Regions from separate parts of the Pseudomonas promysalinigenes genome, predicted to be linked through region 1. Evidence: predicted binding sites of a transcription regulator. Region 1 holds the regulator's gene; each other region holds the start of a gene.
What was found. Region 1 encodes FliA, which starts transcription of late flagellar genes. Its sites were predicted from a motif close to CTAAAGTTTNNNNNNNNNNNGCCGNTAA; they were not measured.
Positions count from the first base shown of each region.

Region 1 (2,203 bases):
GCAAAGTACCTACATTTCGGGGGCTCAAGTGCTGCCCCGCGTGTGGCTTGGGACCAAGCGAAACAAGGTAAACAATAAACATGGGTAGCATGCATCCCGTACAGGTGATCGCCGTCACCGGTGGTAAAGGTGGCGTCGGCAAAACTAACGTTTCAGTGAACCTGTCTCTGGCGCTGGCCGAGCTCGGCCGCCGGGTGATGCTGCTGGACGCCGACCTAGGCCTTGCCAACGTCGACGTGCTGCTGGGCCTCACCCCGAAACGCACCCTGGCCGATGTCATCGAAGGGCGCTGCGAGCTGCGTGATGTGATTTTGCAGGGGCCTGGCGGTGTGCGCATCGTGCCCGCTGCCTCCGGCACCCAGAGCATGGTGCATCTGGCGCCGGCTCAGCATGCCGGGCTGATTCAGGCCTTCAGCGAGGTTGGCGACAACCTCGATGTGCTGGTGATCGACACTGCTGCAGGGATTGGTGACTCGGTAGTCAGCTTCGTCCGCGCCGCCCAGGAAGTGCTGCTGGTGGTGTGCGACGAGCCGACCTCGATCACCGACGCCTATGCACTGATCAAGCTGCTCAATCGCGACTACGGCATGAACCGCTTCCGGGTTTTGGCCAACATGGCGCAGAGCCCGCAGGAAGGGCGCAACCTGTTCGCCAAGTTGACCAAGGTCACCGACCGCTTCCTTGACGTAGCCCTACAATACGTGGGCGCCGTGCCTTACGACGAAAGCGTGCGCAAGGCGGTGCAGAAGCAACGCGCGGTTTACGAGGCCTTCCCTCGCTCCAAGTGCGCCCTGGCATTCAAAGCCATTGCGCAGAAGGTCGACAGCTGGCCGCTGCCAGCCAACCCGCGCGGGCACCTCGAGTTCTTCGTCGAGCGTTTGGTGCAGCCCACCAGTGCAGGGCCCGTGTTATGAATGCCAGCGGCTTCAAGATGTACAGCAAGGCGTCCAAGGATGCCCAGTTCGAACTGGTCGAGCGCTACGCGCCACTGGTCAAGCGCATTGCCTACCACTTGCTGGCAAGGCTGCCTGCCAGCGTCCAGGTCGAGGACCTGATCCAGGCCGGCATGATCGGGCTGCTGGAAGTGGCGAACAAGTACGACGCCAGCAAGGGGGCGAGCTTCGAAACCTACGCGGGTATTCGCATCCGCGGGGCGATGCTCGATGAGGTCCGCAAGGGCGATTGGGCACCCCGTTCGGTGCACCGTAATACGCGCATGGTCAGTGATGCGATGCGTGCCGTGGAAGCAAGAACTGGCCGTGACGCTAAAGATCATGAAGTTGCTGCCGAACTCCAATTGAGTCTCGATGATTACTACGGGATTTTGAACGATACCTTGGGAAGCCGGCTGTTCAGCTTCGACGACCTGTTGCAGGACGGCGAGCATGAAGGGCTGCACGAGGACGGCGCCAGTGGCCAGATCGAGCCGTCGCGCGACCTTGAAGACGAGCGCTTCCAGGCTGCCTTGACCGATGCGATCGCCAACCTGCCGGAGCGTGAGCGGCTGGTGTTGGCGCTGTACTACGACGAAGAGCTGAACCTTAAGGAAATTGGCGAGGTACTGGGGGTCAGCGAGTCGCGTGTCAGCCAGTTGCACAGCCAATGCGCCGCGCGCCTGCGCAGCCGCCTGGGGGAATGGCGGGCGCGTTGAGCCAAGGTATCGTTGCAGTCGTTTCCACGTTGTACCGAATTAGATGAATACGCGTGCTCGGGGCCGAGCGCGTTTGAGACTGCTTGGAGGTCTACTTGAACAAAGACATGAAAATCCTCATCGTTGACGACTTCTCGACGATGCGGCGGATCATTAAGAACCTGTTGCGTGATCTGGGCTTCACCAACACCGATGAAGCCGATGACGGCACCACCGCGCTGCCGATGCTCGAAAGCGGCCATTACGACTTTCTGGTGACGGACTGGAACATGCCAGGTATGTCCGGCATCGACCTGCTGCGCAAAGTCCGGGCCCATGACCGCCTGAAAACCATGCCGGTGCTGATGGTGACCGCTGAAGCCAAGCGCGACCAGATCATCGAAGCGGCGCAGGCCGGCGTAAATGGTTACGTGGTCAAGCCGTTCACCGCCCAGGTGCTCAAAGAAAAGATCGAGAAGATCTTCGAACGCGTCAACGGCTGAGACACCTCAGGGGGGCGCCATGGAATCAAAACAGTCGTCTTTGGGGGAGTTCGAATCGACCCTGAAGAAG
Region 1 covers NZ_CP077094.1:3,470,692-3,472,894, reverse strand. Annotated here, with positions in the region: gene fleN (flagellar synthesis regulator FleN) at 81-914, shown strand; gene fliA (RNA polymerase sigma factor FliA) at 911-1,651, shown strand; gene HU725_RS15865 (chemotaxis response regulator CheY) at 1,759-2,133, shown strand; gene HU725_RS15860 (protein phosphatase CheZ) at 2,153-2,203, shown strand, end outside.

Region 2 (2,203 bases), 2.4 Mb from region 1:
ATGCTCGGGGCGAAGGCGGTGGCGGCGGCGGTATGCGCTTTGGCGGCGGCAAAGGTTTGGGGCTGGGGGCGATACTGTTGATCGTCGGCATCGGCTGGCTGACCGGCCAGGACCCGCTGCAGATTCTTGGCCAGCTCACAGGGCAAATGGAGCAACAGCAGCACCAGGCCGCACCTAGCGGGGCCGGTGGCAAAGCGCCGCCTGCCAATGACGAGCAGGCGCAATTCGTCGCCTCGATCCTGGGTGACACCGAGGACACTTGGAAAGCCTTGTTCGCTCAGGCCGGCAAACAATACCGCGACCCTAAGCTGGTTCTGTTCAGCGGGCAGGTCAATTCTGCCTGCGGCTTTGCTTCAGCAGCCGTCGGGCCGTTCTACTGTCCAGCGGACCAACGGGTATACCTGGACATGTCGTTCTTCCGTGAAATGGAGACTCGCTTCGCTGCAGCCGGTGATTTTGCTCAGGCCTACGTCATCGCACACGAGATCGGCCACCATGTGCAAACCCTCTTGGGCGTCTCGGCCAAAGTCGATGCTGCGCGGCGCAGCGGCCAACGCATGGAGGGTGACAACGGCTTGCTGGTGCGCCAGGAATTGCAGGCAGACTGCCTGGCTGGGGTGTGGGCGTACCAGGCCCAGAAGCGGCTGAACTGGCTCGAACCCGGGGATGTCGACGAGGCCCTCAACGCCGCCAATGCCATTGGCGATGATCGGCTGCAACAGCAGGGCCAGGGCCGCGTGGTGCCCGACTCGTTCACCCATGGCACCTCGGCGCAGCGCGTGCGTTGGTTCAAAACCGGGTTCGCACAGGGCGATGTCAACAGCTGCGATACTTTCAGCGCACGCAACCTCTAAGAGCTGGGGCCGCCGCCTGTCGGCCCCGACTCGAAATCAACTGAAAAAGCGATTCAGCTTTACCCTCCGCGTGCCGATAACCCCTGCACGATTCAGCAGGCCCCAGAACAACAACGCCCTGCGATCGAAGATCAAGTGAGCGTATGAATTTTCTGGAGAGCGTGCATGAATAGCTGGTTTGCCAATATCAGCGTCAACCTTAAACTCGGCCTAGGCTTTGGCCTGGTGCTGGTTCTTACCGGCCTACTGGCCTTGACCGGCTGGACCAGCCTGGGCAGCCTGATCGACCGCAGCAACTGGATGGGCGACATCGGCCAGCTCAACAAGGACCTGACCGACCTGCGCGTAGCGCGCCTGCAATACATGATCGCCAACGGCGATGATGCTGCTGCTGCCAACACCCAAGCCAAACTGGATGTATTCAGCAAACAGCAGGCCTACCTGGCAACCACCTTCACAAGCCCAGCCAACGTCGAACTCCTCAAGGCGCTGGGGCAGACCATCAGCGAGTACAAGGTATCGCTGAGCAAGATGCGCGCCGGCTACGACAGCTCGCTGGCGGCCCGCAAGGCCATGGATGTGTCGGCAACCCGGGCCGATGAGGCCATGGATGCCCTGAGCCAAGAGGTGATGTCGCGCCCCGAAGCGGACAGCGTACGCCTGGCTCAGTATCAGCTGATCAGCAAGGCGCGCCAGCAATTGCTGCAGGTGCGCATCGATGTGCGTGGCTACATCGCCGAGAACACGGCCAGCAACGAGCAAGCCGCCCTGCGGCAGTTGGAAGGCTCGCTGGCCAACATCGAGACGCTCAAGCTTCAGCTGCCCGCCGAAGGGGCTCGTGTGCAGCAGTTCGAACAGGCCGTGTTGGCGTACCGCGATGCCGTGCGCCAGTTCCGTGATGCGGTCGCAGCGATCACGGTGGCCCGTGCGGAAATGACGGTTCAGGGCGCCGACATCGTCAAGCGCAGTGACGCGCTGTACCAAATCCAGCTTGAGCGCCGCGACGCCGAAAGCGCACAGGCACGCAGCCTGCAGATCATCGCCACGCTGCTGGCATTGTTGGCGGGGGTAATTGCTGCAGTGGTCATCACCCGGCAGATCACCCGCCCGTTGCGCGATACCCTGCAAGCTGTGGAGCGCATTGCCGGTGGCGACCTGACCCATGAACTGCGAGTCACTCGCCGTGACGAGCTGGGAGCCCTGCAACAAGGCATCGCGCGCATGGGCACAACCCTGCGCGAGCTGATCAGTGGCATCCGCGACGGCGTCACTCAGATCGCCAGTGCCGCCGAAGAGCTGTCGGCGGTGACCGAACAGACCAGCGCCGGCGCCAACAGCCAGAAGGTCGA
Region 2 covers NZ_CP077094.1:782,191-784,393, reverse strand. Annotated here, with positions in the region: gene ypfJ (KPN_02809 family neutral zinc metallopeptidase) at 1-854, shown strand, start outside; gene HU725_RS03655 (methyl-accepting chemotaxis protein) at 1,020-2,203, shown strand, end outside.
Region 2: a site for FliA is predicted at 907-934, ahead of HU725_RS03655 (methyl-accepting chemotaxis protein). Genes of this name have one in related genera too.

Region 3 (2,203 bases), 830 kb from region 1:
TCGGTAAGATCGAACATCAAGAACACAACCGCTGCCAGCAGAAGTGGTACGACCAGGTTGTGGAAGTAAAACTTGGTTATCGATGATGCAGGCATGCCTAGCTCCCTGCGTGGCTGGTGAATGCTGGCCACTGATTGGCATTGAGCTGCCCGAGCAAGTGAGCTTTGCCATGGGTTGAACTGCTGACGAATAGGGTACTGGCATAGCCAGCAGAGCGTTCGCCACCGGCTACGCCAAACTTACGCTCCAGGTGGTCGATACAGCCGCTGTGGGTGACCAGCACCAGGTTATGCCCCTCTCTTTTATGAGCCAACACGGCATCGGCAAAGCTGCTGTCGCAGCGCGCCAGCCACTGTTGAGTTTCGACAGCTTTGCCGAAGGCGAACGAGGCGGTCTGCTGGGTGCGCGCTTCGGGGCTGGTGAAGATGTCGGCACCGACCAGGCCCAAATGGCGTATACCGTCACCGACCGTAGCAGAGGCCCGGCTGCCGTCCACGGTAATGCCGGCAGAGTCGCTCAGGCAGGCATGATTGGAGCGGTCGCAGCGTTCGGCATGGCGAACCAGAAGGATCATATCGCCGCTGTTCCAAGCGCTACGGATACCCTCGGGCAGGGCTTGCGAGCTACCCAGGTTGGTGACGCGGGAGGGCAAGCCATGCATGAGGCCCAGTGCGGACGCTGCCACCAGCATGGCAAGCAGCCAGATGATCGGCAGCTTGCGACTTTTAAGGTGCAGCCTGCGTAGGGGTAACGCGATTACATGTTCCAGCATGCTGTCACTCCAAGGATAAGGCTGGCAGCACCTTATCTTCGGTGTTGTGGCCCCTCAGTGAAGTGGGTGTGAAAATTATCTTGCCGGCAGGGGGCCCACTGACGGTGCATATCGAGCAATGCGCACCGAGTTGGTGCTCGAGCGTGGGGTCCAAGGACCGTTAATGCCAGATCGTTAGCTTGCATACGAGTTGGCGTACAAATTGCTATCACTTGGCCATATGATGTCGCATGTGGTGAATAAAATGTCGCTTTCAAGCCGTTCCATGCAGTTGTCTTCTAAAGAAAAACGTTGGTTGCCGTGGTTCGGTAGTGCGGGCAAGCTCAAGATGGCCTGGGCTTGCCGGCTCAACCGCACGCATTACCCAGTAATCGAACAGACCTTCGAGGCAATTGCACAGACCCGCGTAAAGTTGCTGCACAACTGGGCCAGTGAGCAGTGGGAGCACCTGGCAGAGCTGGCGCAGCAATTAGCGCAGAGCTCCACGCAGGCCGACCGCGCGCTACTAGTGGACAAGCTGGCCCAGGCTGAAGATTTTTCCGAGCTGTGTGTGGTGGACCTGACGGGTGATGTGATGGTGTCTACCTGGGATGGGCGCGGCAACTCGAAAAGCGCACAGCTTGATGCCTTGGCCGAAGGCTTGAAGGCGCCTTTCCTGCACGGGCCGTACAGCGACCCGTTGACGTTGCAAATCGGGCCGTCTTCCTCACGCTTTCACGATGAAGTCACGTTAATGTTCTATCAACCGATCCAACGCGGTGGTACCACCGTAGGCTGCCTTTGCGGCCGTGTGCCCAACGATGTGCTCGGCGATCTCATCCAGCGTGAAGCCGGGCATATATACGCCGAATCTGGCGACAACTATTTGTTCATGGCCCAAGCACGTTTTGACCCAACCATCGAGCCAGGCACTGCGTTGTCGCGCTCGCGTTTCGAGGATGGCACCTTCACCCATGGCGAGAACCTCAAGGGCGGCGTGCGTACTCCATGGAGTACGGTGCAGGTCCGCCGTCATACCGAGCTTGAGCTGCGCTTTACCGACCCATCGACTGGCCAATTGCACCCCGGCGTGCGGGAAACCATTCGCCATGGCGCCAACCTGTTCGTGACTTACCCAGGCTACTCGGACTATCGGCATGTGCCGGTGGTAGGCAAAGGCGTTACCTTCCAGCTGCCTGGCTCACCCGACCGCTGGGGCATGATGTGTGAAGCCGACCTTGAGGAGGTGTACCGCAGACGCTCGCTCAGTTACGGGCTGATGAAGCCCTATGTGGCGATTATGGCTGGCCTATTTGGCTGCAACTTTCTGGTTCAGCATTACGCCGGGCTGCCCCAGGGGTGGAACGATGCCATTGCGGCCCTGGGCATGCTCATCGCCACGCTGACATTCAGTGCTCTGGGGCCCAAACGCTTGGCTGCGCGGCTCAATGG
Region 3 covers NZ_CP077094.1:2,643,748-2,645,950, reverse strand. Annotated here, with positions in the region: gene HU725_RS11970 (phosphatase PAP2 family protein) at 1-95, opposite strand, end outside; gene pmrG (lipopolysaccharide core heptose(II)-phosphate phosphatase PmrG) at 98-772, opposite strand; gene HU725_RS11960 (methyl-accepting chemotaxis protein) at 993-2,203, shown strand, end outside.
Region 3: a site for FliA is predicted at 909-936, ahead of HU725_RS11960 (methyl-accepting chemotaxis protein). Genes of this name have one in related genera too.

Region 4 (2,203 bases), 740 kb from region 1:
CCCACCGGTATCGGCTGCCAGGGCCAACCCCTGCTCGGCCTGGCGCTTGCTGGTATCGATGATGTCCACCGCCGCCTGGGCCAACTGCTCATTCTGCTGCACAACCCTGGCGATTTCCTCGGTGGCGCTGCTGGTACGAGATGCCAACTGTCGCACTTCATCGGCCACGACGGCGAAACCCCGGCCCTGCTCACCCGCGCGCGCAGCTTCGATGGCGGCATTGAGCGCCAGCAGGTTGGTCTGCCCGGCAATGTCGCTGATGGTCTTGATGATTGCGCCGATCACCTTGGACTGCTTGTCCAACGCCTCGATGCCGTTGGCAGCGTTTTGCATGGAGCCTTCCAGGCCGCGCATAACTTCGACGGTCTGGGTGACCACCTCGGTAGCCTTGCGGGCGCTGCTATCGGTCTCAAGCGAGGTGTTGTAGGCAATGTCGGCGGCGTGCGCCACAGCCTGCTCCTGATTGACCTGGTCGGTGATCACGGTGGCGAACTTGACCACCTTGTACAGCACATCGTGGGCATCGAAGATCGGGTTGTAGGAGGCTTCCAGCCAGACCGTACGCCCGTGGGCGTCAATACGCTTGAAACGATCAGCCACGTATTCGCCGCGGCGCAGCTTATCCCAGAACGCCTGATAATCGGCAGAGTTGGCCTGCGCTGGTTCGCAGAACATCCGGTGATGTTTGCCTCGGACCTGGTCCAGGCTGTAGCCCACCGTTTGCAGAAAGCGATCATTGGCCGTGAGCACTTCACCGTCGAGGTTGAACTCGATGACCGCAGTGGAGCGCATCAGCGCCTTGATCAGGCTTTCATGCTCTCGGGAAGCTTCGATGGTGCGAGTCAGATCACTGGAGTGCATAGTGAAATATCTGAGCCGCCCATCGGTACTTTTCACCGGCTGCAGGATCGAACGTAGCCATGCCTCCTGGCCGTTGCCGCGCAGCAGGCGGAAAGCGCCGTTGAGATGTTCGCCACGGCTGATGGCCTGTTTCATGCGCTGGTAGAAATCCAGCTGTTTCACATGCGCCGGCACGATATCCTCGATGTTGCGGCCAATCAGTTGCTCGGCGCGGTAGAGCATCTCGCTCTCGAAGTTGCCGTTGACCTGCTCGATGCGCCCCTGCGGGTCGAGGTGCAGCACCAGCATTTCACTGTCGAGGCTATTCTTGACCTGCTCGATAGCCTTCAGCTCTTCGCGCAGTTGCTGGATTTCATTCTTGAGCTTGCTGTTGAACATCACCGCTCTCCCGGAGCGCATCTGACCGATTAGGATGCAACTTCATCGGCTGCGCCAGGCTGCCCTTGAGCACTCCAAAAAGAAATATTCTGAGGGCCTCGCCCGCCGACAATCCGGCGTCACATGCGCGTCACACGCCTGTCATTCGAGCGCAATGCAGCGGGCACAGACTTTTGCCATGAATACACGCGCACTACGCATCGCACTGGTCAGCGAAACCTTCCCGCCCGAAATCAACGGCGTGGCCAACACACTCGGCCACCTCAGTGAAGGCTTGCGACAGCGCGGCCACCACGTTCAGATCGTTCGTCCGCGGCAAGCGAACGAGCCATGGACCGGCGATATGCAAAGCCTGTTGCTGTGCCGTGGCTGGGCGCTGCCGGGTTACCCCGGCCTGCAATGGGGTGAAGTGTCGATGCACAAGCTGATCCGCCATTGGCGCAGGCAACGCCCTGACGTGCTTTACATCGCTACAGAAGGGCCATTGGGCCTGAGCGCCCTGCGCGCGGCAAGGCGCCTGGGGGTGGCGGTGGTCAGCGGTTTTCACACCAATTTTGCGCAATATTGCAGCAAGTACGGCCTTGGCCTGCTGGCACGGCTGCTCACACATTACCTACGCTGGTTTCACCGCCGCACCGCTACCACGCTCGTACCCAGCGTGAGCCAGTGCCTGGCCCTGCAACGCCGTGGCTTCGAACGCCTGGCTCTGCTGACCCGTGGGGTGGACGCTGGCCTGTTCAACCCAGCACGCCGTAGCCAGGCGCTACGTGAGCGCTGGGGCCTTGGGAGCGACGACATTGCCGTACTGCACGTTGGGCGCCTGGCTGCGGAGAAGAACCTGGCGCTATTGGGCCCGTGCCTGCAAAAGATGCAAAACGCTCACCCACAACGGCATCTACGGCTTGTGGTGGTCGGCGACGGCCCGCAACGGGCCAGCCTCGAGCAGCAGCTTCCAGGTGCGGTG
Region 4 covers NZ_CP077094.1:4,213,472-4,215,674, forward strand. Annotated here, with positions in the region: gene HU725_RS23015 (methyl-accepting chemotaxis protein) at 1-1,239, opposite strand, end outside; gene HU725_RS19090 (glycosyltransferase family 4 protein) at 1,418-2,203, shown strand, end outside.
Region 4: a site for FliA is predicted at 1,282-1,309, ahead of HU725_RS23015 (methyl-accepting chemotaxis protein). Genes of this name have one in related genera too.